DNA from 2 places in the Actinacidiphila yeochonensis CN732 genome. Region 2 is predicted to be linked to the other one. Evidence: riboswitches for the same ligand, from Rfam matches in the RefSeq annotation. Region 2 holds a riboswitch; the other holds the start of a gene.
The links. A riboswitch is a leader RNA that binds a small molecule or an ion and turns the genes downstream of it on or off. The one in region 2 is predicted to bind S-adenosylmethionine.
Positions count from the first base shown of each region.

Region 1: another riboswitch for S-adenosylmethionine. It lies ahead of BS72_RS03180 (aminotransferase class V-fold PLP-dependent enzyme); the one in region 2 lies ahead of thrC (threonine synthase).

Region 1 is NZ_JQNR01000003.1:357,111-371,702, reverse strand. Features, by position in the region: gene ctaC (aa3-type cytochrome oxidase subunit II) at 1-267, shown strand, start outside; gene ctaD (aa3-type cytochrome oxidase subunit I) at 264-2,003, shown strand; gene BS72_RS03220 (cytochrome c oxidase subunit 4) at 2,000-2,398, shown strand; gene BS72_RS03215 (L,D-transpeptidase) at 2,742-4,076, shown strand; gene BS72_RS03210 (response regulator transcription factor) at 4,238-4,657, opposite strand; gene ctaE (aa3-type cytochrome oxidase subunit III) at 4,834-5,454, shown strand; gene qcrC (cytochrome bc1 complex diheme cytochrome c subunit) at 5,543-6,352, shown strand; gene qcrA (cytochrome bc1 complex Rieske iron-sulfur subunit) at 6,349-7,407, shown strand; gene qcrB (cytochrome bc1 complex cytochrome b subunit) at 7,404-9,044, shown strand; gene trpD (anthranilate phosphoribosyltransferase) at 9,306-10,373, shown strand; SAM riboswitch class IV at 10,658-10,775, shown strand; gene BS72_RS03180 (aminotransferase class V-fold PLP-dependent enzyme) at 10,969-12,339, shown strand; gene BS72_RS03175 (Lrp/AsnC ligand binding domain-containing protein) at 12,559-12,840, opposite strand; gene BS72_RS03170 (rhomboid family intramembrane serine protease) at 12,837-13,616, opposite strand; gene BS72_RS03165 (NYN domain-containing protein) at 14,260-14,592, shown strand, end outside.
Region 2 is NZ_JQNR01000005.1:319,923-334,514, forward strand. Features, by position in the region: gene groL (chaperonin GroEL) at 394-2,016, opposite strand; gene BS72_RS13495 (cold-shock protein) at 2,567-2,770, opposite strand; gene BS72_RS13500 (ubiquitin-like small modifier protein 1) at 3,251-3,526, opposite strand; gene thrC (threonine synthase) at 3,523-4,848, opposite strand; SAM riboswitch class I at 4,867-4,997, opposite strand; gene BS72_RS13510 (glucosyl-3-phosphoglycerate synthase) at 5,315-6,283, shown strand; gene BS72_RS13515 (alpha,alpha-trehalose-phosphate synthase (UDP-forming)) at 6,530-7,951, shown strand; gene BS72_RS13520 (hypothetical protein) at 8,134-8,328, shown strand; gene otsB (trehalose-phosphatase) at 8,389-9,237, opposite strand; gene BS72_RS13530 (DUF3263 domain-containing protein) at 9,298-9,516, opposite strand; gene BS72_RS13535 (extracellular solute-binding protein) at 9,799-11,115, opposite strand; gene BS72_RS13540 (ROK family protein) at 11,355-12,287, shown strand; gene nagA (N-acetylglucosamine-6-phosphate deacetylase) at 12,287-13,507, shown strand; gene BS72_RS13550 (1-phosphofructokinase family hexose kinase) at 13,638-14,573, shown strand.

The sequences.
Region 1 (14,592 bases), on a different contig from region 2:
GTGCCGTTCCTGATGAAGATGGACGTCATCCCGGGGCACACCAACGACTTCCAGGTCACCCCGAACAAGCTGGGCGACTTCAAGGGCAAGTGCGCTGAGCTGTGCGGTGTCGACCACTCGCGCATGCTCTTCAACGTCAAGGTGGTCACGCCGGCGCAGTACCAGCAGCACCTCAAGGACCTGGCGGCCAAGGGTCAGACCGGCTACCTGCCGGCGGGCATTGCCACCACGGGCAACGCGAAGAACTCGGAGCCCAAGACCACATGAGCATTCTCAACGAACCTCAGCCGGCGCCGGCTGACGACTCCTACGAGGACGAGATCCCGGCACGCACCAGGAAGCCGGGCTCGGTCGCGGTGTCGTGGCTCACCACCACGGACCACAAGACCATCGGCACGCTGTACCTGGTCACCTCGTTCGCCTTCTTCCTCATCGGCGGCGTCATGGCGCTGCTGATGCGCGCCGAGCTCGCCCGCCCCGGGAACCAGTTCCTGTCGAACGAGCAGTTCAACCAGGCGTTCACGATGCACGGCACCGTGATGCTCCTGATGTTCGCGACCCCGCTCTTCGCGGGCTTCACGAACTGGATCATGCCGCTGCAGATCGGCGCGCCCGACGTGGCGTTCCCGCGGCTGAACATGTTCGCCTACTGGCTCTACCTGTTCGGCTCGCTGATCGCCGTCGGCGGCTTCCTCACCCCGCAGGGCGCGGCGGACTTCGGCTGGTTCGCCTACTCCCCGCTGTCCAGCGCGGTGAACTCGCCGAGCGTCGGCGCCGACATGTGGATCATGGGTCTGGCGCTGTCCGGCTTCGGCACGATCCTCGGCGCGGTCAACTTCATCACCACGATCATCTGCATGCGCGCACCCGGCATGACGATGTTCCGGATGCCGATCTTCTGCTGGAACGTGCTGCTGACCGCCGTCCTGGTGCTGCTCGCCTTCCCGGTGCTGGCCGCCGCGCTGCTGTGCCTGGAGGCCGACCGGAAATTCGGGGCACACGTCTTCGACGCGGCCAACGGAGGGGCGCTGCTATGGCAGCACCTGTTCTGGTTCTTCGGCCATCCCGAGGTGTACATCATCGCGCTGCCGTTCTTCGGCATCATTTCCGAGGTCATCCCGGTCTTCTCGCGCAAGCCGATGTTCGGCTACGTCGGCCTGGTGGCCGCGACCATCTCCATCGCCGGCCTTTCGGTGACGGTGTGGGCGCACCACATGTACGTCACCGGCGGTGTGCTGCTGCCGTTCTTCTCCTTCATGACCTTCCTGATCGCGGTACCGACCGGTGTGAAGTTCTTCAACTGGATCGGCACCATGTGGAAGGGAAGTCTGAGTTTCGAGACCCCGATGCTGTGGGCGATCGGATTCCTGATCACCTTCACCTTCGGCGGTCTGACCGGTGTCATCCTCGCCGCGCCGCCGCTGGACTTCCACGTCTCCGACTCCTACTTCGTGGTGGCCCACTTCCACTACGTGGTGTTCGGCACCGTGGTGTTCGCGATGTTCGCGGGATTCCACTTCTGGTGGCCGAAGATGACCGGCAAGATGCTCGACGAGCGGCTCGGGAAGATCACCTTCTGGACGCTGTTCATCGGCTTCCACGGCACCTTCCTGGTCCAGCACTGGCTCGGCGTCGAGGGCATGCCCCGCCGCTACGCCGACTACCTGGCGGCCGACGGCTTCACCACGCTGAACACGGTGTCGACGATCAGCTCCTTCCTGCTCGGCCTGTCGATCCTGCCGTTCCTCTACAACGTGTGGAAGACGGCCAAGTACGGCAAGAAGGTCGAGGTCGACGACCCGTGGGGCTACGGCCGCTCGCTGGAGTGGGCGACCTCCTGCCCGCCGCCGCGGCACAACTTCCTCACGCTGCCGCGTATCCGCTCTGAATCCCCGGCCTTCGACCTGCACCACCCGGAGATCGCGGCGATCGACGCGCTGGCCGCCGCTGGTGCCACCACCGCGCCGATCACCGGTGCCGACGATGTGGAGGGCCGGTCGTGAAGGTCCAGGGCAAGATGTTCATCGGACTCGCCGTCTTCATCCTGGTGATGGCGATCGTCTACGGCCTGTGGTCCCATGAGGCGGCCGGTACCACGGCGCTCTTCCTGGCCTTCGCCCTGTGCACCATGATCGGCTTCTACCTCGCGTTCACCGCGCGGCGGGCCGACACCGGCGCCCAGGACCGGGAGGACGCCGACATCGCCGACGACGCCGGCGAGCTGGGCTTCTTCAGCCCGCACAGCTGGCAGCCGCTCTCCCTGGCGATCGGTGGCAGCCTCGCGTTCCTCGGCATCATCTTCGGCTGGTGGCTGATGTTCTTCGCGCTGCCGGTGATCCTGTTCGGCGTGTACGGCTGGGTCTTCGAGTACTACCGAGGCGAGGACCGTACGCAGTGATCCGGCGCCGCGGCGCCCCCGGCAGGGGGCCCGTGGCCGGTCGGAGAGCGACCCCGGGCGGGCCCGGACACCTTCCAACGGTGTCCGGGCCCGCCCTTTCGGCTGCCCGGCGGCGCCGCCCGGCAGCCCTCTGCCAGTGGCCCGACAGCTGCCGGCCGGCCGCTCGCGGACCCCTTGCCAGTGGCCCAACGCCCGCCCCGCGGCCTCGCCAGCCGGCCGCCAGCCGGCCGCTCGTCAGCCGCCGGCCGGCGGCCCGCCGCCCGCCCGGCCGAGGCCGCGACGGGCTCACCGTTTTGCAGGCGTCCACCGCGCGGGAAGGCGGTGCCGTTCTTAGCGTGAACGCATGAACCACCTCTGCGAACGCTCCCGCCCCCTGCGCCTCATACGCCTGCGCCACGTACTGATCGCCGCCCCCCTGGCGGCGAGCCTCGCTGCCTGCGGCGGCAACGGCAACCCGCTGGCCGACAAGCCGCACACCGCCTCCGCGAAGGTCACCTTCACCGCCGTCAGCGGCGGGAAGGCGGACCCGGCCAAGCCGTTGACGGTCTCCGTCAAGGACGGCTCCCAGATCACCGACGTCACCGCGACCGACGCCACCGGCCGGTACGTCAGCGGCCAGCTCAGCGCCGACGGCAAGAGCTGGCGCTCCACCAGCCCGCTCGCGGCAGGCGCCCATTACACCGTCCGGGTGAGCACCGAGGACAACGGCGGCCACCCCGGCCGCAAGACCCTCAGCTTCGACACCACCGGCGCCTCCGCCGGCTTCCACGTCACCTTCGGCCCCGACGCCGGCACCTACGGCGTCGGAGAGCCCATCGTCGCGACGCTGAGCGCCCCCGTGAAGGACCAGGCCAGCCGGGCCGTCGTGGAGTCCCACCTCCAGGTCGGCAGCGCCCCGCAGGCCGACGCCGGCTCCTGGTACTGGGTCGACGACCGCACCCTGCACTACCGGCCCAAGACCTACTGGCCGGCGCACGCCGCCATCACCGCCCGCAGCACCCTCAGCGGGGTGCGGGTCGGCAAGAACCTCTACGGCGGCGTGGACAAGCCGCTGACCATCCACACCGGCGACCGCGTCGAGGCGCTCACCGACGCCTCCACCGACCAGATGACGTTCAAGGACGACGGCAAGGTGGTGCGCACCATCCCCGTCACCACCGGGAAGCCGGGCTTCGACACCCGCAACGGCATCAAGGTGGTGCTGGACAAGGAGTCGTTCGTCCAGATGAAGAGCTCCACCGTCGGCATCGCCGCGGGCAGCTCCGACTCCTACGACCTGCCCGTCTACTGGGCCACCCGGGTGACATGGAGCGGTGAATACGTGCACGCCGCGCCGTGGTCGGTCGGCTCCCAGGGCTACGCCAACGTCAGCCACGGCTGCACCGGCATGAGCACCGACGACGCGCACTGGTTCTTCGACCACGTGCAGCTCGGCGACGTCGTCCAGGTCGTCAACAGCCAGGGCCCGATGATGACCCCGTTCGACAACGGCTTCGGCGACTGGAACCTCAGCTGGGCCGACTGGCAGAAGGGCAGCGCGCTGCACGGCGGCGGCTCCTCGGGCAGCACCTCCGGCGGCGGCTCGGGCAGCACCTCGGGCGGCTCCTCGCAGGACCAGACCACCCCGGTCGACAGCGACCCCGGCGACTCCGCGCGCCTCAGCCCCCAGACGGCGTAACCACCGAAGCGGCCTGTGGCGCGACGGCCGCACGGGGTCACGGGTGCGGCGCAGGGCGGACGACCCCCACGCGGACGTACCGCGAAGACGAACGGACGCACCCGTACGGGTGACAACGGGCGCCCACGCAGGCAGCGTGGGCGCCCGGACGGGGGAGTACGTCAGCGGTGGGCGACGGCCCCGGACTCGGGGGCCACACGGCGGCGCAGGAGGATCGCCAGGGTGTCGCTGAGGGCCACCGGGTCGACGGGGTGGGTGACCGCGGCGTCCGCCCGGCTCCACGTGGCCAGCCAGGAGTCCTGCGGGCGCCCGATCAGGACCAGCACCGGCGGGCAGTTGAAGACCTCGTCCTTCACCTGGCGGCACACCCCCATACCGCCGGCCGGAGTGGCCTCGCCGTCCAGCACCAGGGCGTCCACGCCGCCCTCGGCCAGCTCGCTGAGGACCGCCGGGAGCGTCGCGCACTCCAGATACCGCACGGGCGGCAGGTCCGAGGCGGGCCGGGTGCCGACCGCGAGCCGGACCTGCTCCCGGGTGTTCGCGTCGTCGCTGTAGACCAGCACGGTGGCGTGAGCCTGCATCGTCGGACCTCCTCGTGAACGGTTTCACACGTGGTCGGAGCCTACTCCCGCAGGTGCCCTCCGGAGGAGGTGTCGCCCGATCGGGGGACGGTCAACTAGGCCGTGCGGGTCGCCGGGAGGGCTTGACACACCGAAGGGGGACCCCCGGAGTGAGCGCCGGATAAGCGACCGACATAATGTCGGACGTGGCGACAGCAACAGCAGTAGAAACCGGGCACGCGCACCCGTCGGTCAACCGGCCGAACCTCACCAGCGTCGGAACCATCATCTGGCTGAGTTCCGAGCTGATGTTCTTCGCGGCCCTCTTCGCGATGTACTTCACCCTGCGGTCGGTCACGGGTGCCGACTTCTGGAAAGCGCACGCCGACGCGCTGAACGTCCCCTTCTCCGGGACGAACACCGCGATCCTGGTGGCCTCCTCCTTCACCTGCCAGATGGGTGTGTTCGCCGCCGAGCGCGGTGACGTGAAGAAGCTGCGCTCCTGGTTCATCGTGACCTTCATTATGGGCGCGATCTTCATCGGCGGTCAGATCTTCGAGTACACCAACCTGGTCAAGCACGACGGGATCTCCCTCAGCTCCTCGCCGTACGGCTCCGTGTTCTACCTGACCACCGGGTTCCACGGTCTGCACGTGACGGGCGGTCTGATCGCCTTCCTGCTGGTCCTGGGCCGGACGTACGCGGCCAAGCGGTTCACCCACCAACAGGCCACCGCTGCCATCGTCGTGTCCTACTACTGGCACTTCGTCGATGTCGTCTGGATCGGCCTCTTCGCCACGATCTACCTGATCAAGTAGTGGCACCAGCCGTCGGCCCCGTACCGGGCGTCCGACAGACGACCAGCCAGAAGCATCGACACAAGAGATCCTGACACCGGGGTAATCCGTGAAAAAGCTCTCCGCACGACGGCGCCACCCGCTGGCGGCGCTCGTCGTCCTACTCTTCGCGCTCGCGGCCACCGGGGGGCTGTACGCCGCGCTCGCGCCGGCGCCCAAGGCGCAGGCTGACGACTCGTCGCAGTCCCTTGCCATCGAGCAGGGCAAGAAGCTGTACTCGGTCGGCTGCGCCAGCTGCCACGGCATGTCCGGGCAGGGCAGCTCCGACGGCCCGACCCTGGTGGGTGTGGGCTCGGCCGCAGTGGACTTCCAGGTCGGCACCGGGCGTATGCCCGCGCAGCAGCCCGGCGCGCAGGTCATCAAGAAGAAGAACATCTACAGCCAGGCGGAGATCGACCAGCTCGCCGCGTACATCGCGTCCCTGGGCCCCGGTCCCGTGGCCCCCACCAAGGACCAGTACAGCCCGGCGGACGCCGACGTCGCCCACGGTGGCGAGCTGTTCCGCACCAACTGCTCCCAGTGCCACAACTTCGTCGGCAAGGGCGGCGCCCTCACCAACGGCAAGTTCGCCCCGAGCCTGAAGGGCGTGTCGGCCAAGCACATCTACGAGGCCATGCAGACCGGCCCGCAGAACATGCCGTCCTTCCCCGACACCACGATGCCGTCGAAGGACAAGGCCGCGATCATCGCCTACCTGAACGCCGTGGACACGGCCAAGAGCGCCAACCCGGGCGGTTTCACGCTCGGCTCGCTCGGCCCCGTCTCCGAGGGTCTGTTCGCGTGGGTGTTCGGCCTCGGCATCCTCATCGCGGTCGCCGCCTGGGTCGCGGCCCGGACGTCTAAGGCCAAGAAGTCATGAGCGAAACCGGATCCCACAACGACGTGCCAGAGAACCTGCCGGAGCACGGCTCCGTACACGGCAGCGCGCCGGCCAAGGCCGACCCGTTCGCCAACCCCGGCCTGCCGCCCCACGAGCACCGGCGCCAGGACATCGACGAGAAGGCCGCGAAGCACTCCGAGCGAGTCGTCGCGGGCCTCTTCACGCTGTCCATGCTGGGCACGCTGGGCTTCATCGCCTCCTTCGTGATCTTCCCGGTCGACAAGCTCATCTACGTCTTCCCGATCGGCCACGTCAGCGCGCTGAACTTCTCGCTCGGCCTGACCCTGGCGGTGGCGCTCTTCTGCATCGGCGCCGGCGCCGTGCACTGGGCCCGCACGCTGATGGCCGACGAGGAGGTCGCGGACGACCGGCACCGGGTCGACGCCGACGACGAGCTGCGCGAGAACGTCCGCCAGCAGTGGATCACCGGCGCCAAGGAGAGCGGCTTCGGCCGCCGCAAGCTGATCCGCAACACCATGTTCGGCGCGCTCGGCATGGTGCCGCTGGCCGGCGTGGTCATCCTGCGCGACCTCGGTCCGCTGCCGGAGAAGAAGCTCGACCACACCGCGTGGGCCAAGGGCAAGGAGCTCATCAACTCCAACACGAACCAGCCGCTGCGTCCCGAGGACGTCGCGGTCGGCTCGCTGACCTTCGCCCAGCCCGCGGGGCTGAACGAGGACGACGACGACTTCCAGACGCAGATCGCCAAGGCCGCGCTGATGATCGTCCGGCTCAAGCCGGAGGACATCAAGGACAAGCAGGAGCGCGACTGGGGCCACCAGGGCATCGTCGCCTTCTCCAAGATCTGCACCCACGTCGGCTGCCCGATCAGCCTGTACGAGCAGCAGACGCACCACGTGCTGTGCCCCTGCCACCAGTCGACGTTCGACCTGTCCGACGGAGCCCGGGTGCTGTTCGGCCCGGCGGGCCACCCGCTGCCGCAGCTCCGGATCAGCGTCAACGACCAGGGCAACCTCATCGCCCTGGGTGACTTCTCCGAGCCCGTCGGCCCGGCATTCTGGGAGCGCTCATGAGCACCACGACCGAAGAGGCACCCGCGCGCCGCGGGCGCCCGACCCACCCGGGCGAACGCGTTGCCGAGTGGACCGACGGCCGGCTCGGCCTGTACAAGCTGGCCAAGTCGAACCTGCGGAAGATCTTCCCGGACCACTGGTCCTTCATGCTGGGCGAGATCTGCCTCTACAGCTTCGTCATCCTCATCCTCACGGGTGTGTACCTGACGCTGTTCTTCCACCCGAGCATGAACGAGGTCGTCTACCACGGCTCGTACACCCCGCTCCAGGGCGTGCGGATGTCCGAGGCGTACTCCTCGACGCTGAACATCAGCTTCCAGGTGCGCGGCGGCCTGCTGGTCCGGCAGATCCACCACTGGTCGGCGCTGATCTTCATCGCCGCGATGATCGTGCACATGATGCGCGTCTTCTTCACCGGCGCGTTCCGCCGCCCGCGCGAGCTGAACTGGCTGTTCGGCTGGACGCTGCTCTTCCTGGGCATGTTCACCGGCTTCACCGGCTACTCGCTCCCGGACGACCTGCTGTCCGGCACGGGTGTGCGCTTCATGGAGGGCGCCGTCCTGTCGGTGCCGATCGTGGGCACGTACCTGTCGATGTTCCTGTTCGGCGGCGAGTTCCCGGGCCACGACTTCGTGGGCCGCTTCTACTCGGTGCACATCCTGCTGCTGCCCGGCCTGATGGCCGGTCTGCTGGTCGCGCACCTGATCCTGGTGTTCTTCCACAAGCACACCCAGTTCCCGGGTGCGGGCAAGACCGAGGAGAACGTCGTCGGCACCCCGCTGCTGCCGATCTACATGGCGAAGGCGGGCGGCTTCTTCTTCCTGGTCTTCGGCGTGATCGCCGCGGTCGCCGCGGTGGCCACGATCAACCCGATCTGGGAGATGGGCCCCTACCGGCCGGACCAGGTGTCCACCGGAGCGCAGCCCGACTGGTACATGGGCTTCTCCGAGGGCCTGATCCGGTTCATGCCCGGCTGGGAGATCAGGGCCTGGGGCCACACGCTGGTGCTCGGCGTGTTCATCCCGCTGATGATCTTCCCGCTGGTGATGATCTCGATCGCGGCGTACCCGTTCATCGAGTCCTGGATCACCGGTGACCACCGCGAGCACCACCTGCTGGACCGCCCGCGCAACCGCCCGGTCCGCACCGGTCTCGGTGTCGCCTGGCTGACCTGGTACTTCGTGCTGCTGATCGGTGGCGGCAACGACATCCTGGCCACGCACTTCCATCTGTCGATCAACGCGATCACCTGGTTCGTCCGCATCGCGTTCTTCGTCGCGCCGGTCATCACCTTCTGGATCACCAAGCGGATCTGCCTGGGCCTCCAGCGGCGCGACCGGGAGAAGGTGCTGCACGGCCGCGAGACCGGCATCATCAAGCGGCTCCCGCACGGCGAGTTCATCGAGGTGCACGAGCCCCTGTCGCAGCAGCAGCTGCACGTGCTCACCGCCCACGACCAGCCGAAGCCGATCGAACTCGGCCCGGAGGTCGACGAGAACGGCGTCGAGCGCAAGATCAGCCCGATCGCCAAGATCCAGTCGCGGATGTCGCAGAACTGGTACGGCGAGCACAGCCAGATCCCGAAGCCGACCGTCGAGGAGTACGAGGAGATCACCAGCGGCCACGGCCACCACTGATCCCTCCGCTCCCCGCGAGCGGCACACCGCAGGACAGCAGTAGCTGCAAGGGTCGCCACACCCCTTCCGGGCGGCCCGGGACCGCGTCAGCGCGGCTCCCGGGCCGCCCGTGGCGTTTTCCCGGGCCGGGCACGGGCCTGTCCCCTCCCGGGGCGGGTGCCGGGGAGCGGGGCCGCCCGAGGAGCGGAACCGGTGGGGAGGGCCGGGCCGCTCTCGATAGAGTGATCCTGTAAGCGGCGAACCCGTCCAGGAGCGTGAGCGATGAGCGTTGAGTACCCCGCAGGAGGCGAACCCGCGGTCACTCGCTCGTGGCCCGACATCCTCAGCGCCCTGATCGCCGGCCAGGACCTCGACACCGCCGACACCGCCTGGGCGATGGACTCGATCATGCGCGGCGAGTCCACCAACGCGCAGATCGCCGGCTTCGCGGTGGGCCTGCGCGCCAAGGGCGAGACCGTCGAGGAGATCGCCGGGCTGGTCCAGGCGATGTACGAGCACGCCACCACCATCGAGGTGCCCGGCCCCACGCTGGACATCGTCGGCACCGGCGGCGACCGCTCCGGCTCGGTGAACATCTCCACCATGTCCGCGATAGTGGTGGCCGGCACGGGCGCGAAGGTGGTCAAGCACGGCAGCCGCGCCGCCTCGTCCAAGAGCGGTGCCTCCGACGTGCTCGGCGCCCTCGGGCTCAACCTCGACCTGCCCCCCGCACGGGTGGCGGAGGTCGCCGAGGAAGCGGGCATCACCTTCTGCTACGCCGTCAGGTTCCATCCCTCGCTGCGCCACGTCGCCAGCGCGCGGAGCGAGTTGGGGGTGGCCACGCCGTTCAACTTCCTCGGCCCGCTGACCAACCCGGCGCGGGTCAAGACCCAGGCCACCGGCGTGGCCGACGCGCGGATGGCGCCGATCCTGGCCGGGGTGCTGGCCGAACGCGGCTCCTCCGCGCTGGTCTTCCGCGGCGACGACGGCCTCGACGAACTCACCACGACCGCCACCTCGCAGGTGTGGGTGGTGCGCGACGGCAAGGTCGACCACCACTCGTTCGACCCGCGCGACATCGGGATCACCCTGGTGCCGGTCGAGGCGCTGCGCGGCGGTGACGCGGCTCACAACGCCGACGTGGTCCGTCGCCTGCTGGCCGGCGAGCAGGGGCCGGTACGGGACGCGGTGCTGCTCAACTCCGCCGCCGCGCTCACCGCGTTGGAGCCCGCCGGGCAGGGCGGGCTGGAGGAGCGGATCGCGGCGAACCTGCCGCGCGCGGCGGAGTCCATCGACTCCGGTGCCGCCGAGTCGGTGCTGCGGCGCTGGGTGGCGGCCACCAACGCCTGACGCCGGGACGGCGGTTCACCGGCCGGCTCCGCGGCGCCCGCACGGGCGGCCCGCGGGGCCGGCCGTAGGCGTTCCCCGCCGGTTCCCCGCGCGCTTCCCGCCCGCTTCCCGTGCCGTGCCCCGGCCCGCTCCGAAGGCCCTCCTATACGGCTCTTCCCAGGTCCAGACGGGCCCCGGGGCTGCTGCCGGTCGGGCCGTTGGACGGGTCGTCGGGCGGGCGGGTGCGAAAGGTGCCCGGGGGGAGGGGCTTGCGTCGTGGCGGACGTGTGGCAGAATCTGATCCAGGTCACGAGTGACAGCGCAAAGGCCCCGGCTCGCTGTCCGGCAACCCTCCGTCCGAGGCGGGGTGCCCCGGGTGATGACCAGGCTGTGACGCAGCAAGGCTCACAGCAAGCCGGACCTGGGGAGTTCTTCATGAGCAAGCGAATGCGTTAGGGCCGTCGGGCCCAGGGACCGCTTCGCCCCCTTCGCGGCAGGCGGTCGTCACCCTCGCAGTTCCGCCACACCCTTCTTCGCACCCGCACTCGCCTGCGCGGCAACGCCGCCGTGCCATCGCCGAGTGGTGCTTCAGCCTGCCTTCCTACGGGAGTCCGCCGTGACCGTGACCGCCGCTGCCGCCACCGACCGTCCCACCTGTAGCCCGCTGCCCGTCCTGGGCCGCGACGTCCGCGTCCCGCTGGTCACCGGCGGCGAGGTGGAGTACGGCGCCCTGGACTACGCGGCCAGCGCGCCCGCCCTCCAGCGGGTCTGGGACGACGTCGCCGCGTACGCGCCGTACTACGGCAGCGTGCACCGGGGCGCCGGCTACCTGTCGCAGCTGTCCACGGACCTGTTCGAGCAGAGCCGGGAGACCGTCGCCGCCTTCCTCGGCTGCCGCCCCGGCGACGAGGTGCTCTTCACCCGCTCCACCACCGACTCGCTGAACCTGCTGGCCGCCGCGCTGCCGGCCGGAACCCAGGTCTTCGTCTTCGAGACCGAGCACCACGCCTCCCTGCTCCCCTGGAGCCGCGCCCGCGAGGTCCAGGTGCGCTACCTGCCCGCGCCGGACGGGGCCGAGCAGGCGGTGGCCGCGCTGGACGCCGCGCTGGCCGCCGCCGCCGACGGGCCGAAGCTGGTGTGCGTCACCGGCGCGTCCAACGTCACCGGCGAGATCTGGCCGATCCGCGAACTGGCCGCCGCCGCGCACCGGAACGGCGCCCGGATCGTCCTGGACGCCGCGCAGCTGGCCCCGCACCACCCGGTGGACGTGGCCGAGCTCGACGTGGACTGGGTCGCCTTCTCCGGCCACAAGCTCTACGCGCCGTTCGGGGCCGGGGTGCTCGCCGGCCGGGCCGACTGGCTGGACGCCGCCGAGCCCTACCTGGCCGGGGGCGGCGCCACCCGCAGCGTCATCCACACCGGTGACGCCGTGGACGTCGAGTGGAACTCCGGTACGGCCCGGCACGAGGCGGGCTCCCCGAACGTGATCGGCGCCTACGCCATCGCCTCGGCCTGCCGGGCGCTGACCGAGGCGGGCTTCGAGGCGCTGGCCGCGCGCGAGCAGGAGCTGCTGGGCCGGCTGCGCGAGGGCCTGGCGGCGATCCCCGGGGTGCGGGTGCTCTCGCTCTTCGGCCCGGACGCCCCGCGCGTCGGCGTGCTCTCCTTCGTGGTCCGCGACTGGAACTCCTCGCGCCTTGCCGCGGCGCTGTCGGCCGAGTACGGGATCGGCGTCCGCGACGGGCTGTTCTGCGCCCACCCGCTGGTGCGCACCCTGCTGGGCGGCGAGCCGGACGAGCCGGCCGAGTGCGGCGTGCCCGACGACGTGCCGGGCGGCCGCCCGCTGAACGCGGTGCGGGTCAGCTTCGGCGCGGGCACGCCGGACGAGCACATCGACCGGTTCGTCAACGCGCTGGCCACGCTGGTCCGCGACGGCGCCGCCTGGGACTACACCACCGAGAACGGCCGCTGCGTCCCCGCCCGCGCCTGACCGGCCGGGCGGACCGGCGGCCACTGGTCGGGACCGCCAGAGGTCCCGGCCGGCGGGCCCGCGGCGGATGGCGGACCGGTCGGATCGGCGGATCGGTCGGACCAGCGGATCAGCGGATCGGTCGGACCAGCGGATCAGCGGATCGGTCGGATCAGCGGATCGGGCGGGTCCGCGCCGGGCCGGCGGGCCGCCGGGTCGGCTGCCGGGAGCGGCGGTGGGTCAGGAGTCCAGGCCGATGGCGAAGGCGGACTCCAGGTCGTGCTGGGAGTAGGTCCGGAAGGCCACGTGGGTGTCGGTGCCCATGACGCCGGGGATCTTCGAGATGCGGCCGGGGATGACGTCCGCGAGGTCGTCGTGGCGGGCCACCCGCACCAGGGCCACCAGGTCGTAGCCTCCGGTCACCGAGTAGACCTCGCTGACGTGCTCCAGGGCGGCGATGGCTTCCGCGATCTCGGGGATACGGTCCACGGACGTCTTGATGAGCACGATCGCGGTGATCACGGCTGGGCATCTCCTTGGCTGGGCCTGACGACGACGCTCACCTTACGCCGTGGCCGGTAGCAGACCCACGCACACAGGAAGCCGAACGCGAAACCGACCACGTGCGCCAGGTAGGCCACTCCGGGGCCGCTCCGGGCGGTCTGCGCGGCCAGCCACTGGAGCACGAACCAGAAGCCGAGCACGACCCAGGCCGGGAAGCGCAGCGGTACGAAGAAGAGGAACGGGAAGACGCTCGTCACCCGGGCCCGCGGGTAGAGGTAGAGGTACGCGCCCAGCGCCCCGGAGATCGCCCCCGACGCCCCGACCAGGCTCTGCGTGTCCTCGGGGTGCGCGAACGCGAAGCCGTAGGCGGCCAGGTATCCGGCCGCGAGGTAGAAGAGCGCGAACCTGGTCCGGCCCATGCGGTTCTCCACGTTGTCCCCGAAGACGTACAGGAACAGCATGTTGCCCACCAGGTGCAGCCAGCCGCCGTGCAGGAACATCGAGGTCAGCACGGACAGGAACGGCACCTTCGCGAAGGGCCCGGGGACACCGCAGCCCGCCGGCAGGGCCAGTCGGGAGACGGGCAGCCGGCCGTGGAAGAGCTCGGCCGGGATCACCCCCCACCGGTCGAAGTACAGCGCCTGCCGGCAGTGCAGCGCCTGCCCGGCGCCGTAGAAGCCGGCGAAGCCGGAGACCGGACCCAGCAGGAACACCACCGCGCACAGCCCGATGAGCGTGTACGTGACGACCGGCGTGCGGCGGACCGGGTTCGTGTCGTACACCGGGATGACCATGGACCGATCATGACGGAACCGGACCAACCGGCACGGGTCGCCTCGCCGCAGCGCGCGGCGCCGCCCAGGCCGTAGGGTGACCCGGACAGCGCCCGGCGGCGGGTCGAACTGGTGGACCGCGGTGGCACGGACGTGTCCGGTGGTTCCCCGCGCGGACGGCCCGGACGGCGGCCCGGAGCGGGGACAATGGAAACAGGAGGCGGCGGCCGGAGGGATCGGAGGGGCCGGGAGCCGAGGGACCCGACAGGAGTGACTGGTGGACGGTAACGGCGGCCGACCGCGGCCCGAGCAGAACGGGCCGGACGGACCGGAGGTCGGCGTGCCCGCGGAGCCGGTCACGAGCGCGGACGCCGCGCGACCTGGCAGTCCCGCACCCGCCGACGCGGACGGTCCCGGCCTGCCCGGGGACGACGCGGCGGCAGCGGCCGGACCCCCCGGCGACCCCGAGGGCGCCGGACCCCCCGAGCACGCGGACGGCGGGTCCGAGGTCGAAGCCGAAGCCGAGGCCGGGAACGAGGCAGGCGCGGACCCGGATGCGGATGCCGCCGATGCCGATGCCGACGCCGGCTCCGACACTGACGACGACTCCGACTCCGACTCCGACTCCGACGCTGACGACGGCGACACCGGTGCCGAGCCCGCCCTGGAGGGGCCGCTGCCGGAGGGGGTGCGGCACCGCGTGGTCACGGTGGCGGCCGACGCCTTCGGCGGCTTCACCTTCGCCGAACTGCCGGTGACGCTGCGCCCCTACGCGCGCTTCACCCCCACCCGCCGCGCCCGGTACGCCGCGACCGCGCTCGCCGCCGCCCTGGAGTCCGATCCGGCCTTCCGGCAGCGGGTCGCCGTCCGGCTGCGCGAGGCCCAGCCCGACCTCACCGGCGCCCTGGACGCGGGCACCCCGCCGCCGGCCGCCGATCCGCTGGACGTGGCCGCCGCCGCCTATCTGCTGCGCCCGCCCGGCTGGGCCAAGCTGGTG
Region 2 (14,592 bases):
GAGTGACCCGCCGGCCGGAGTGACCCGCGGACCCGCCCGCTCGACGGGACGGGGTCCGCGACAGGACGGGTCCGCGACGGCTCCCAACCCGCGCACCGCGTCCGCCCGTCCGGCGCGACGCCCAGCGCGGCCGACACGATGTCCGCCCCGTCCAGCGCGTCCGACACCATGTCCATGTCCGCCCCGTCCAGCGCGTCCAGCGCGTACGGCACGTCCGGCGCGACGTCCAGCACGTCCGGCGCGCCCAGGACGCCCGCGGCCGACGGCCGCGACCCCCACGACGGCCGCCACGGCCCGGCGGACAAGACGGCGGCGCCGCCCTCCCCCAGCGGGGAGGGCGGCGCCGTCGGTCGTGCGCGGAGGGCCCGAGGGGCCCGGACGCTGAGCCGGGGCTCAGAAGTCCATGTCACCGCCGGGCATGCCGCCCGGAGCGGCCGCGGCGGCCTTCTCCGGCTTGTCGGCGATGACGGCCTCGGTGGTGAGGAAGAGCGCGGCGATGGAGGCCGCGTTCTGCAGCGCGGAGCGCGTCACCTTCGCCGGGTCGATGATGCCCTCGGCGATCAGGTCGACGTACTCGCCGGTCGCGGCGTTCAGGCCGTGGCCCGGGGTCAGGTTGCGCACCTTCTCCACCACGACACCGCCCTCAAGGCCGGCGTTGACGGCGATCTGCTTCAGCGGTGCCTCAAGGGCGAGCTTGACGGCCGACGCGCCGGTCGCCTCGTCACCCTGGAGCTCCAGCTTGTCGAAGACCGCGGAGGCCTGCAGCAGGGCCACGCCGCCACCGGCGACGATGCCCTCCTCCACGGCGGCCTTGGCGTTGCGCACCGCGTCCTCGATGCGGTGCTTGCGCTCCTTGAGCTCGACCTCGGTGGCGGCACCGGCCTTGATGACGGCCACGCCGCCGGCCAGCTTCGCCAGGCGCTCCTGGAGCTTCTCGCGGTCGTAGTCCGAGTCGCTGTTCTCGATCTCGGCACGGATCTGGTTGACCCGGCCGGCCACCTGGTCGGCGTCGCCCGAGCCGTCCACGATGGTGGTCTCGTCCTTGGTGATGACGACCTTGCGGGCGCGGCCCAGCAGGTCCAGCCCCGCGTTCTCCAGCTTGAGGCCGACCTCCTCGGAGATGACCGTGCCGCCGGTGAGGATGGCGATGTCGCCGAGCATGGCCTTGCGGCGGTCACCGAAGCCCGGGGCCTTGACGGCGACGGACTTGAAGGTGCCGCGGATCTTGTTGACCACCAGGGTCGACAGGGCCTCGCCCTCGACGTCCTCGGCGATGATCAGCAGCGGCTTGCCGGACTGCATGACCTTCTCCAGCAGCGGGAGGAGGTCCTTCACCGCGGAGACCTTGGAGTTGACGATCAGGATGTACGGGTCGTCGAGCGACGCCTCCATCCGCTCCAGGTCGGTGGCGAAGTAGGCGGAGATGAAGCCCTTGTCGAAGCGCATGCCCTCGGTGAGCTCGAGCTCCAGGCCGAAGGTCTGCGACTCCTCGACGGTGATGACGCCTTCCTTGCCGACCTTGTCCATGGCCTCGGCGATCAGCTCGCCGATCTGGGTGTCAGCGGCGGAGATCGAGGCGGTGGAGGCGATCTGCTCCTTCGTCTCGACGTCCTTGGCCTGCTCCAGCAGGGCGGCGGAGACGGCCTCGACGGCCTTCTCGATGCCGCGCTTGAGGGCCATCGGGTTGGCGCCGGCGGCGACGTTCCGCAGGCCCTCCTTGACCAGGGCCTGGGCGAGGACGGTCGCGGTCGTCGTGCCGTCACCGGCGACGTCGTCCGTCTTCTTCGCGACCTCCTTGACCAGCTCGGCGCCGATCTTCTCGTAGGGGTCCTCCAGCTCGATCTCCTTGGCGATGGAGACACCATCGTTGGTGATCGTGGGGGCGCCCCACTTCTTTTCGAGGACGACGTTGCGGCCCTTCGGGCCGAGAGTGACCTTGACGGCGTCGGCGAGCTGGTTCATCCCGCGCTCAAGGCCGCGCCGTGCCTCCTCGTCGAACGCGATGATCTTGGCCATGGTGAAGTGCCCTCCGCGGACTTGTCGGTTGCGCTCGGACCAGGCGGCGCCCGCGACGGACGGCCGCGGGGCTCCGGTCTCTTCCCGGCTCCCGCACGAGCCTCACCGGCCCGGTCCTCCTGTCACTCTCACTCGTAGAGTGCTAACGCCAATGATTAGCACTCACCCCCTGCGAGTGCAAGCGCCTCCCCCCGCACCGGCCACCTCGCGCCCGCCCGCCGGGCGGCTCCCGCCGGACCTCAGCCCCCTTCCGGGCGGCCGGCCGGAAGCCCCACGGCGGCAGACCGGGAGTCGGCCACGGGCGGTCGGGAGGGGCCGGTCAGGAGGGCGGGCAGGAGGCGGCCAGGAGCCGGACAGGGGACCGTCGGCGGCCCGTCAGGGCCCGTCTCAGCGCCCCGCGGTGGCGACACGAGGGGATCGCGAGGGGATCGCGAGGGGAACACGAGGGAGAACGCGGGGAGAACGCGAGGGAGCCGCACCCCCGCGGCGGGGTGCGGCTCCCGTGGTGCTGGTGCTACAGGTCGCGTCGGTGGCCGAACGCGCCGGGAGGTCAGACAGCCAGACGGACCATGTCCGCCTGCGGCCCCTTCTGACCCTGCGAGATCTCGAACTCGACCCGCTGGCCTTCTTCGAGGGTGCGGTACCCGTCCATCTGGATCGCGCTGTAGTGGACGAAGACATCCGCACCACCGTCGACCGCGATGAAGCCGTACCCCTTCTCCGCGTTGAACCACTTGACGGTGCCCTGAGCCATTCCTAACTCCCCTATTGCTGGCCCTGTCGCGGCCCCGCACTTCACGGGCCCGGGTCAGACCTCACCCGTCCTGGATTCCCGACCCGATGAGGGAGGGAACCCCGGGGGGCGTGCGCCGGAACGCGTCGACCGCGGCTGAATGTATCTGCACGGATGCCCACTGCAACAGGTCAAATGGACGAGAATTCTCGGCGCGACCGATCGGAAATGCACCGAGAAACATCGATAATGCGGGGCATCCCGGACAGGGCAAACGGGACGCATCGGGATAATTCACCGATGAATTTGGCGATAAATCGCCGCAGTCGTCTTCCGCAAGGACCAGGGTTTACTTCCGGCAACTGTACAACTCTTCAACTACCGCCCGGACAGCGGGACGCCCCGTCCACCCGAAGGGGTGAACGGGGCGATGGTGGCCGCTGCCGGCGGAAACACCCGCCGCCGGCGGCGGACACGGACGGCGCGTGGCCGCCGGTGGTTTCAGCCGCCCGCGACGGCGGGAATGATCGAGACGCTCGCACCGTCGGGGACGACCGTGGCCAGCCCGTCGGAGAAGCGGACGTCGTCGTCGTTGACGTAGACGTTCACGAAGCGGCGCAGCTTGCCCGCGTCGTCCAGGACACGGGCGGAGATGCCGTTGTGGTCGCGCTCCAGCGAGTCGATGACCTCGGCCAGCGTGGCGCCCTCGGCGGGCACCTCGGCCTGGCCGCCGGTGTAGGTGCGCAGGATGGTGGGGATGCGGACGGAAGCACTCATGCGAGGCCAGCCTCTCGGAAAGCGGCAAGGGTGGGGCGGATCGTCGCGGTCGGCCCGCTGGTGGCCGCGACCGCGTCCAGGGTCTTGAGTCCGTCGCCGGTGTTGAGGACGACGGTCTCGCCGGCCGGGTCCAGCTGCCCGGTCTCGATCAGCTTCTTCAGCACGCCGATGGTGACGCCGCCCGCGGTCTCCGCGAAGATCCCCTCGGTACGGGCCAGCAGCTTGATCGCCTCGACGACCTGCTCGTCGTTGACGTCCTCCACCGCGCCGCCGGTGCGCCGGGCGATGTCCAGGACGTAGGGGCCGTCGGCCGGGTTGCCGATGGCGAGCGACTTGGCGATGGTGTCCGGCTTGACCGGCCGCACCACGTCGTGGCCGGCCTTGAAGGCCGCCGAGACGGGCGAGCAGCCCTCGGCCTGGGCGCCGAAGATCTTGTAGGGCTTCTCCTCGACCAGGCCGAGCGCGATCAGCTCGCGCAGCCCCTTGTCGATCTTGGTCAGCTGGGAGCCGGAGGCGATCGGGATGACCAGGTTGTCCGGGAGCCGCCAGCCGAGCTGCTCGGCGATCTCGTAGGCCAGCGTCTTGGAGCCCTCGCCGTAGTACGGCCGCAGGTTCACGTTGACGAAGCCCCAGTCCTCGCCGATCGGGTCGCCGATCAGCTCGGAGCAGAAGCGGTTCACGTCGTCGTAGGAGCCCTCGATCGCGACGAGGTCGCCGCCGTAGACGGCGGCCATGACGACCTTGCCGGCCTCCAGATCGTGCGGGATGAACACGCAGGACTTCAGGCCGGCCCGGGCCGCGGCGGCGCCGACCGCGCCGGCCAGGTTGCCGGTGGAGGAGCAGGACAGGGTGGTCATCCCGAAGGTGCGGGCGGCCTCCAGGGCGATGGCCACCACGCGGTCCTTGAAGGAGTGCGTGGGGTTGCCGGAGTCGTCCTTGACGTGCAGGCCGCCGGTGATGCCCAGCTCGCGGGCCAGCCGGTCGGCCTTGACCAGCCGGGTCCAGCCCGGGTTCAGGTTGGGCTGCTCGGCGACGTCGGCGGGCACCGGGAGCAGCGGCGCGTAGCGCCAGATGCTGGCCGGACCGGCCTCGATCCGGCGGCGCAGGCCCTCGGGGTCGCCGGTCGGCAGGTCGTAGGCCACTTCGAGCGGGCCGAAACACTCCAGACACGCGAAGACCGGGCCGAGCGGGAAGCGGGTCCCGCACTCGCGGCAGGAGAGCGCGGCGGCCGGGCCGAAGGGGGCGCGCGGCTCACCGGCGGAGTCGCCGGACGCGGTGGTCGCGGTGGGAAGTTCGGTGCTTGCGGCAGTGTGCGCAGCCATAACTGGCGAGGCCCTTTCTCCTCATCTTCCTCGTGGCGCGGGCGCGCCAGGAGACGGAATTGGCACCTTCCCCACCGTGTGACCTCGCGGTCGGCGGGAGGGTTGCCGGGGCTTCAACGGGCCGTTCCCTCTGCCCCTCTGGATGAGCGGTATGGCGCCGGGCGGCCTGCCCATGGACGGCGGGCCCGGTGCGTTTGTCGGCGGGACCCCGGCATGCCGGCGCCTCGCGTGTTGTTCAAAACTGTAACCGACGAACCCGGGGGCGGAGACAGGGGTCCGCAACGCGAGACGTGTCACACCGGTCCCCGCGTCGCGGCGCCGGCGCCGGCTGTTCCGGCCTGATCCGGCCTGATCCGTTCGCCGGCCCCGCGTTGGCCGGCCTCCCGGTCGGCCGGGTCGGCGGGCCCGCGGCTCGTCCGCGACTGAAGCGACTGAAGCGACTGAAGCGACTGAGGAGAGGAGATCCGTGCTCGACGAGGTGGAGCGCTGGCTGAAGAGCCGGACGTGGTCGGCAGCCGACCGTCCGCTGGAGGAGCTGCTGGCCGCCAAGCACGCGGCCGGCTCCCGGGGGACGGTCAGCGTGGTGCTGCCGGCGCTCGACGAGGAGGCGACCGTCGGCGCGATCGTGGCCGCGATCCGGGGGCGGCTGATGGCCCCGGACGGGGTTCCGCTGGTGGACGAGCTGGTGGTGGTCGACTCGGGCTCCAGCGACGGCACCGCGGAGGTGGCCGCCCGCGCGGGGGCGCGGGTGGTGCGGCGCGACGAGGTGCTGCCGCGGCTGCCGGTGCTGCCCGGCAAGGGCGAGGTGCTGTGGCGGTCGCTGCTGGCCACCCGCGGCGAGATCGTCTGCTTCGTCGACGCCGACCTGCGCGACTTCGACCCGTCCTTCGTCTCCGGGATCGTCGGCCCGCTGCTGACCGAGCCGGACGTCCACCTCGTGAAGGCGATGTACGACCGGCCGCTGGAGTCGGGCGGCCAGGTGGTGCCGGCCGGCGGCGGCCGGGTCACGGAACTGGTCGCGCGGCCGCTGCTGAACCTGCACTGGCCGCTGCTGGCCGGCTTCGTGCAGCCGCTGGGCGGGGAGTACGCGGCCCGCCGCCCGCTGCTGGAGCGGCTGCCGTTCCCGGTCGGGTACGGGGTGGAGCTCGGGCTGCTGGTCGACGCGCTCGACGCGGTGGGCCTGGACGGGCTGGCGCAGGTCGACGTGGGGGTGCGCCACCACCGGCACCAGGACGGCCAGGCGCTGGGACGGATGGCGGCGGCGATCTACCGCACCGCGCAGAGCCGGCTCCAGCACGGCCACCTGGTCCGGCCGCGGCTGACCCAGTTCGACCGCGCGGCCGGCGGCTTCCGCCCCACCACGCACGCGGTGGACACCGACGAGCGGCCGCCGATGGCCACGGTCCCGGAGTACGCCGCCCGCCACGCCGCCTGACCGTCGGACAGGGCCTGCGGGCCACCCGGGCGGCCCCCGGCCCCGGAGGCCCCCGCGTACCGGTGTCGCCGCAGGTCGCGTGGCGTCCCGAGGGGCAGGACGACGCGTGGGGGACGTTTGAGACGGGGCGCGGGTGGTAGGTCCTGTCTGACGAGCGGCGCCGTCCGCGCAAGGGGCGGCGCCGCTCCTCGAAGCAGGTCCGGAGCGGCGCGGCGTGGTGGCGTGGAAGGAGGCGTGGGAGGTCGGATGGCAGGCAGCGAGGGCAGCGCGCGGGTACTGGTCGCGTCGAACCGCGGCCCCGTGTCGTACACCGTGGGTGAGGACGGCGGGCTCACCGGCCGACGCGGCGGCGGCGGGATGGTCTCGGGGCTGAGCGCGATCGGGCCGGACGCCGGCGCGGTGTGGGTGTGCGCGGCGATGTCGGAGGGCGACCGCGAGGCGGTGCGGCGCGGCGTCGCCGAGCCGGGCACCCGCATGATCGCGGTGGAGCCGGACGTCTTCCACGCGGCGTACAACGACATCGCCAACTCGGTGCTGTGGTTCGTCCACCACCTGCTCTACCAGACCCCGCTGGACCCGGTCTTCGACGAGGAGTTCCGCTCCCAGTGGGCGTCGTACGAGGCGTACAACGCGGCCTTCGCGGACGCGATCGCCGAGGAGGCGGCCGAGGGCGCCGCCGTCCTGGTGCAGGACTACCACCTCGTCCTGGTGCCCGCGCTGCTCCGGCAGCGCCGCCCGGACCTGCGGATCGGCCACTTCTCGCACACCCCGTGGGCGCCGCCGGACTACTTCCGGCTGCTGCCGGACGACGTCGCGGCGCAGGTGCTGGAGGGGGTGCTCGGCGCCGACCGGGCCGCGTTCCTCACCCGCCGCTGGGCCGCCGCGTTCGCCGCCTGCTGCGCCGACGTGCTCGGCGCCGAGGTGTCCGCCGACGGCATGTCGGTCAGCTACGCGGGGCACACCACGCGGCTGGGCGTGCACGGCCTGGGCGCCGACGCGGACTTCCTGCGGGAGCGGGCCGGCCGGGCGGACGTCGAGGAGCGGATGGCGGCGCTGCGGGCCGAGGCCGGGCCGGGGCGCCGGCTGATCGTGCGGGTGGACCGCACGGAGCTGTCGAAGAACATCGTGCGCGGCCTGCTGGCCTACCGGCGGCTGCTGCTGGAGCACCCGGGCTGGCGCGAGCGGGTGGTGCACGTCGCCTTCGCCTACCCCTCCCGCCAGGACCTGGCGCTGTACCGCGAGTACACGGCGGAGGTCTCCCGGGTCGCGGCGGAGATCAACGAGGAGTTCGGCACCCCGGGCTGGACCCCGGTGGTGCTCAAGGTGGACGACGACTTCGCCCGTTCGCTGGCCGCCTACCGGATGGCCGACGTGGCCCTGGTCAACCCGATCCGGGACGGGATGAACCTGGTGGCCAAGGAGGTGCCGGTGGTCTCCGACCACGGTGTCGCGCTGGTGCTCTCCCGCGAGGCCGGGGCGTTCGAGGAACTGGGCGACGACGCGGTGGTCGTCAACCCGTACGACGTGCGGGCCACCGCCGCCGCCCTCAACACCGCGCTCACCCTGCCGGAGGCCGAGCGCGCCGACCGCACGAAGCGGCTGGCGGCGGCGGCCACCGCGCTGCCGCCGACGCAGTGGTTCCTCGGCCAGCTCGACGCGCTGAGCTGAACGGGAGCCGGCACGTCGGCACCGCTGAACGGACGCCGGCACCACGCACGTCGGCACGTCGGCACGTCGGCACGTCGGCACGTCAGGGCAGGTGTCGCCCGTCCGCATGACGCTTCCGCCACGGCCCCGGTGGCACCCGGCGGTCCACCGCATTCTGGCCACACACGGGAAGGGAGCCGTCCATGAGCGTCGACGCGATCGCGCACACCGAGTTCCCCAGGGGGTACACGGTCCTGTCCGGGGCCGACGGCTACGTCGCGGCGCACACCCGCCGTTACGGCACGGGCAGGCTTCCCGTTCCGCTCGCCGACGGCCGCGTCTTCACCCTCGACCTGGATGAACTCCCGTACCCGAAGCCCGAGTCGGAGGTTCGCTGACGGAGGGCTCCGGCCGCGGCCCGGCCGGGTACTCCCCCGGCCGGGTGGCCTGACCAGCCGTCAGGAGTCCAGGGCGTCCGCGATGGCGTCGAGCAGCGCGACCACGCCCTCCGGGCCAGGCACCGCCAAGTCGGCCTGGTCCAGCAGCTCCTGGGGGGTCTCACCGGTGGCCGCGCTGGCCACGAGCAGGCCCGGGACGCCCTCCTCGCGCAGCCGGGCCACGGTCGCGAAGGCCGCGAGGTCGCCGAGGTCGTCCCCGGCGTAGAGCACGCTGCGGGCACCGGTCTCGCGCAGGTACTCGAAGAGCGCGACGCCCTTGTCCACACCCGGAGGACGCAGCTCCAGCACGTAGCGGCCGGGCTCCACCACCAGGCCGTGGGCGCGGGCGAGTTCGGCCAGCGGTTCGCGCAGCGCCTCGAAGGCGGCCTGGGGGTCCTGGGCGCGGCGGGTGTGCACGGCGACCGCGCGGCCGCCCTTGTCCTCGATCCAGGTGCCGTGCCAGGCACCGACCCGGTCGAGGCAGCCGGCCAGTTCGGCCCGGACCGCGTCGACCCCGGGGTCGGGCGCGGGGGCGCGCACCTCGCCGGAGCGGGCGTCCCAGCGCTCGGCGCCGTAGTGGCCGAGGACGGCGAGGCGGTCGAGCCCTGGCACTCCGGCGAAGCCGCCGTAGCGGACGGCGACCCCGGCCGGGCGGCCGGTGATGATGACGGCGGCGGCCAGTCGCGGTGCGAGCCGGGCGAGGGCGGTGGCCGCCCCCGGGAGCGCTCTGGCCTGTTCGGGGTCGGGCACGATCGGCGCCAGCGTGCCGTCGAAGTCGAGTGCTACGACGGCCTGTTCGGGGCGGGCGAGGAGCGCTTCGAGGGCTCCCTCGCCCTCGGGCGTGTGCGGCGTGGGGATCTCGGCAGCCATGCGTGCGACCCTACCCGCGTACCCCCGGCGCATGTCGGGCGTACGGCGGCACGTCGCGGATCAGCGCGAGCGGCCGTGCCGGTCGCGCGCCGCCCGCCAGCGGTTGACGGTCCCGGGGGCGTAGCGCAGCGCGGCGGGATCGTCCAGCAGCGCGTTCAGGTGCTGGAAGAAGGCGGTCGGCGACATGCCCAGCCGCTCGCGGATCGCCCGGTCGCGCGGGCCGGGGCCGGACCAGCCGCGCCCGGCCAGGTCCAGTACGGCGGTGTCCCGCGCCGACAGCCCCTCAGCCCCCGGCCGGTCGCCGTCCGGCGGCCCTCGGCGTCCGGCCCCTCGGCGCCCGCCCGGTCGGCGCCCGGCTGTTCGGTGTCGGGCCCCTCAGCGGCGTCCGGTCCCTGGCCGGGCTCCGTGCCGGGCCTTCCGTCCGGCCGCGGCCGCGGCTGCGGCTGCGGGACGTCGTCCGGGCCGGGGCCGGGACCCTCGGGGGTGCTCATGGACGACTCCTCCGCCGCGCGGTGCCGGCCGCGCCGGCCGGTACCGCGATCGTACGGCCGACCCGGGGCGTCAGTTCGCCGCGACGGACTTGGACTTGTTGTCCTGCGTCTCGGCGTAGATCTGCAGGTCGGACAGCACCTTCTTGGGGTCGGAGTGCACGGCCTGCCCGATGACGTCCTTGAGCCGCGAGCTGACCTCGGCCCAGGAGGTCTTGTCGACCGGGTAGAAGACCGCGTCCGGCAGCAGGTTGAGGAACTGGACCAGGTCCTTGTCCTTGGGGTTGGCGCGCATCGCGTCCGAGGCGGACGTGGTCACCGGCAGCAGGCCGTACTCGTCGAGGAACTTGACGCTGTTCTTCTGCTGGTAGACGAACTGGAGGAACGTCCCGTCGGCGTCGCGGTTGCCGCTGTGGTTGAAGGCCATCATCCAGTCGGCGACGCCCAGGGTGTTGGTGTCGGTGCCGGTCTCGCCGGGCAGCGCGGCCACGCCGACGTCGATGCCCTTCTGCTTGGCCTGGGCCAGCAGGGTGGGGTGGCCGTTGATCATGGCGGCGTCGCCGGCCAGGAACTCGTCGAAGACGTCCTGCCGGTTGGTCTTGGCCGGGTCCTTGGGGCCGACGAGGCCGGGCTTGACCAGGTTCTTCGTCAGCCAGCTGAACGCCTCGACGTTGGCGGCGCTGTCGAAGGTGTAGTTGTCGGCCGAGTCGGTCAGCCCGCCGCTGCCGCTGCTGCCGGTCGCGCCGAGCATCCACATCAGCGACTCGGCCTGGGCCTCCTCGGGGCCGAGCGGCAGGCCGTAGGGGACCTTGACGCCGGCGTCCTTGAGCAGCTTGGCGTCCTCGGCCAGCTCCGCCCAGGTCTGCGGGGCCTTCTCGATGCCGGCGTGCGCGAAGAGCTTCTTGTTGTAGAAGAACATCCGGGAGCTGGACACCCACGGGATGCCGTACTGGGTGTGGTCGACCGTGCCGGCCTGCGCCAGCGAGGGGATGAAGTCGGCCTGCTCGCTCACCGTGAAGAGGTCGTCGGCGCTGTAGAGCTGGCCCGCGGCGGCGTAGGAGGCGTAGGAGCCGATCTGCGCGATGTCCGGCGGGGTGCCCTTCTTGACCATGTCGGCGACCGTCGCGTCGACGTGCGTCCAGTCGACCACCTGGACGTCCACGGTGATGCGCGGGTTCTGCTTCTCGAAGGCGGAGACGATGCCGTTCCAGTAGCTCGTGGAGCTGGTGTGCGCCTTCGGGTCGCCGTAGTCGGCGGCGACCATGTGGATCGTGACGTCCTTGCTCAGCGGGGAGCTCGCCCCGCACGCGCTGACTCCGGTCAGGGCCAGGGCCGATGAGAGGCAAGCCGTGATGCCGAGGAGTCGTCGCCGCTGCACTGTTCCTACCATCCTTGGACTTCACCGAGACGTGCGCGGGCGCCCGCTCGGCGGGCACCGCGGAAGGGGAGAGTCTTCCGCATACCTTTAGCCAAGGTCTACACCATGAGTGATCGTTCTCCGTCGCCGGGGGCAGCGGCATTCTCGGCCCACCCCCGCGACGTGCGGTTTCCTCGTCCATCGGGGCGGAAACGGATCTTGCCCTCCGAGTGGACTAGACCTGTTCTGGGGTGAGACGCGAGACTGTACCCGTGAGACACGTCATCGCTCTCGATGTGGGCGGCACCGGGATGAAGGCAGCGCTGGTCGGCGAGGACGGCGCGCTGCTGTACCAGGCACGCCGCCCGACCGGTCGCGAACGCGGGCCCGAGGCGGTGGCCGAGGCCGTCCTGGACTTCGCCGCGGACCTCTACGCCCACGGCGCCGCCGCCTTCGGCCACGGCGCCCTCGCGGCCGGGGTGGCGGTACCGGGGATCGTGGACGAGGACTCCGGCACCGCGGTGTACTCGGCCAACCTGCGCTGGAAGGACCTGCCGCTGCGCGACCTGGTCTCCGCCCGGCTGGGCGGCCTGCCGGTGGCGCTCGGCCACGACGTGCGGACCGGCGGGCTGGCCGAGGGCCGGATCGGCGCCGGCCGGGGCGCCGACCGCTTCCTGTTCGTGCCGCTGGGCACCGGCATCGCCGGCGCCATCGGCATCGACGGGCGGATCGAGGCCGGCGCGCACGGCTGCGCCGGCGAGATCGGGCACATCGTGGTCCGCCCCGGCGGCCGCGTCTGCGGCTGCGGCCAGCTCGGCTGCCTGGAGGCGTACGCCTCGGCCGGCGCGGTCTCCCGCACCTGGGCGCGGGCCAGCGGCGACCCGGCGGCGGACGCCGCCGCGTGCGCGCGGGCGGTCGCGGACGGCGACCCGCGGGCGGCGCGGGTGTGGCAGGAGGCTGTGGACGCCCTCGCCGACGGCCTGGTCACCGGCCTGACGCTGCTCGACCCCCGGACGGTGGTCGTCGGCGGCGGCATGGCCGAGGCCGGCGCCACCCTCTTCGACCCGCTGCGGGAGGCCGTCGAAACCCGGCTGACCTTCCAGAAGCTCCCGCACATCGTCCCCGCCGCGCTCGGGGACACCGCCGGCTGCCTGGGCGCGGGCCTGCTCGCCTGGGATCTGATCACCACGGAGGTGGACGCCTGATGGCCCCCGTAACGACACCGCCCACACCGGCGGTACCGCCGTCGCCGTCGACCCCCTCGGCCGCGCGGCGCACCGTACTGGCGGGGGTCCGCGCCGTGCTGCCCTCCGGGGTGCTGGAGGACGGCCGGATCGCCGTCGAGGGCACCCGGATCGCCGAGCCGGAGGCCGCACGGCCCGACGAGGCGGTCGTGGACCTCTCCGGGCGCGGCTGGACGGTCGTGCCGGGCTTCGTGGACCTGCACAACCACGGCGGCGGCGGCGCCTCGTTCACCTCCGGCACCGCCGAGGACGTCCTCACCGGGGTGCGCACCCACCGCGAGCACGGCACCACCACTCTGGTGGCCTCCACGGTCACCGAGTCGGAAGAGGCGCTGACCCGGCAGGCGGGGCTGCTCTCGGAGCTGGTGGAGCAGGGCGACCTGGCCGGCATCCACTACGAGGGCCCGTTCATCTCGCCCTGCCGCAAGGGCGCGCACGACGAGACGCTGCTGCGCCACCCGGACCCGGCCGCGGTGCGCCGGCTGGTGGAGGCGGGCCGCGGCGCGGTGCGGATGGTCACCCTCGCCACCGAGCTGCCCGGCGGCATCGAGTCGGTGCGGCTGCTGGCCGACCTCGGCGTGATCGCCGCCGTCGGGCACACCGACGGCGACTACGAGCAGACCGTCGCGGCGATCGACGCCGGCGCCACGGTGGCCACCCACCTGTTCAACGCGATGCCGCCGCTCCAGCACCGCGCCCCCGGCCCGATCACGGCGCTGCTGGCCGACGAGCGGGTCACCGTCGAGCTGATCAACGACGGCACCCACCTGCACCCGGCCGTCCTCGAACTCGCCTTCGCCAGCGCCGGACCGGACCGGGTCGCGTTCATCACCGACGCGATGGACGCGGCCGGCTTCGGCGACGGCCTCTACGACCTGGGCCCGCTCAAGGTCGAGGTGCTGGAGGGCGTGGCCCGGCTGGTGGAGGGCGGCTCGATCGCCGGCTCCACGCTCACCCTGGACACCGCCTTCAAGCGGGCGGTGACGGTGGACCGGCTGCCGCTGGAGCACGCGGTGAAGGCGCTGTCCGCCAACCCGGCGCGGCTGCTGGGCCTGTCCGACCGGATCGGCTCGCTGGAGCCGGGCAAGGACGCGGACCTGGTGGTGCTCGACGCGCAGTACGACCTGGTGGGTGTGATGCGCGGGGGCGCGTGGGTGGTCCGCCCCGACGGGGTGCTCTGACCCCGCGCGGTACCGCCGCGGTCGTACGGCGGGCCGGAATGTTCAACGGCTCGGCAAGGGCCGCACCCCGGGCCGTAAAGGCGGCCGGTCCGCTCTGGGCCGGCCGCCGTTGTCTTGCCAGAATCGACGGGTGATCATCACCGTCACGCTGAACGCCGCGCTCGACCTCACCTACCGGGTCCCGTCGCTGGTGCCGCGCTCCACCCACCGGGTGCCGGCCGTGGTGGAGCGGCCCGGCGGGAAGGGGGTGAACGTCGCCCGGGTGCTGGCGGCGCTCGGCCACCGCGCCACCGTGACGGGCTTCGCCGGCGGGCCGGCCGGGCAGGAGCTGCGGCGCGGCCTGGCGGCGGTGCCGCACGCGGACCGGCTGACGGACGCGCTGGTACCGGTGGCCGGGCGGACCCGGCGGACGGTGGCCGTGGCGGCCGAGGACACCGGCGACACCACGATGTTCAACGAGCCGGGCCCGGCGGTCTCCGCGGCCGAGTGGGCCGCCTTCCAGGACCGGTACCGGGAGCTGCTGGCCGGCCCGGACACCCGGGCGGTGGCGCTGTGCGGCAGCCTGCCGCCGGGCGTGCCGGTCGGCGCCTACGCGGACCTGGTGCGGGAGGCCCGGACGGCCGGCGTCCACGTCCTGCTGGACACCGGCGGCGAACCGCTGCGCCGGGGTCTGGCCGCCCGCCCGGACCTGATCAAGCCGAACACGGCCGAGCTGGCCGGCCTCACCGGCTTCGCCGAGCCGGCCCGGGCGGCGCTGGACGCCCGCCGCCGCGGCGCGCGCACGGTCGCGGCGTCGCTGGGCGCTGACGGGATGCTGGTGCTCGCCGAGGACGGCGGCTGGCGGGCCGAACCGCCCGCCCGGCTGCGCGGGAACCCGGCCGGGGCCGGCGACTCGGCCGTGGCCGGGCTGCTCTCCGGACTCGTCGAGGGCCTGGACTGGCCGTCGCGGGTGGCCCGCGCGGTGGCGCTGTCGGCGGCGACCGTACTGGCGCCGGCCGCGGGCGAGTACGACCGGGCCGCCTACGCGGACCTGCTGCCGAAGGTGGCGGTCAGGCCGCTCGGCTGAGGGCGACGACGGCGTCCGG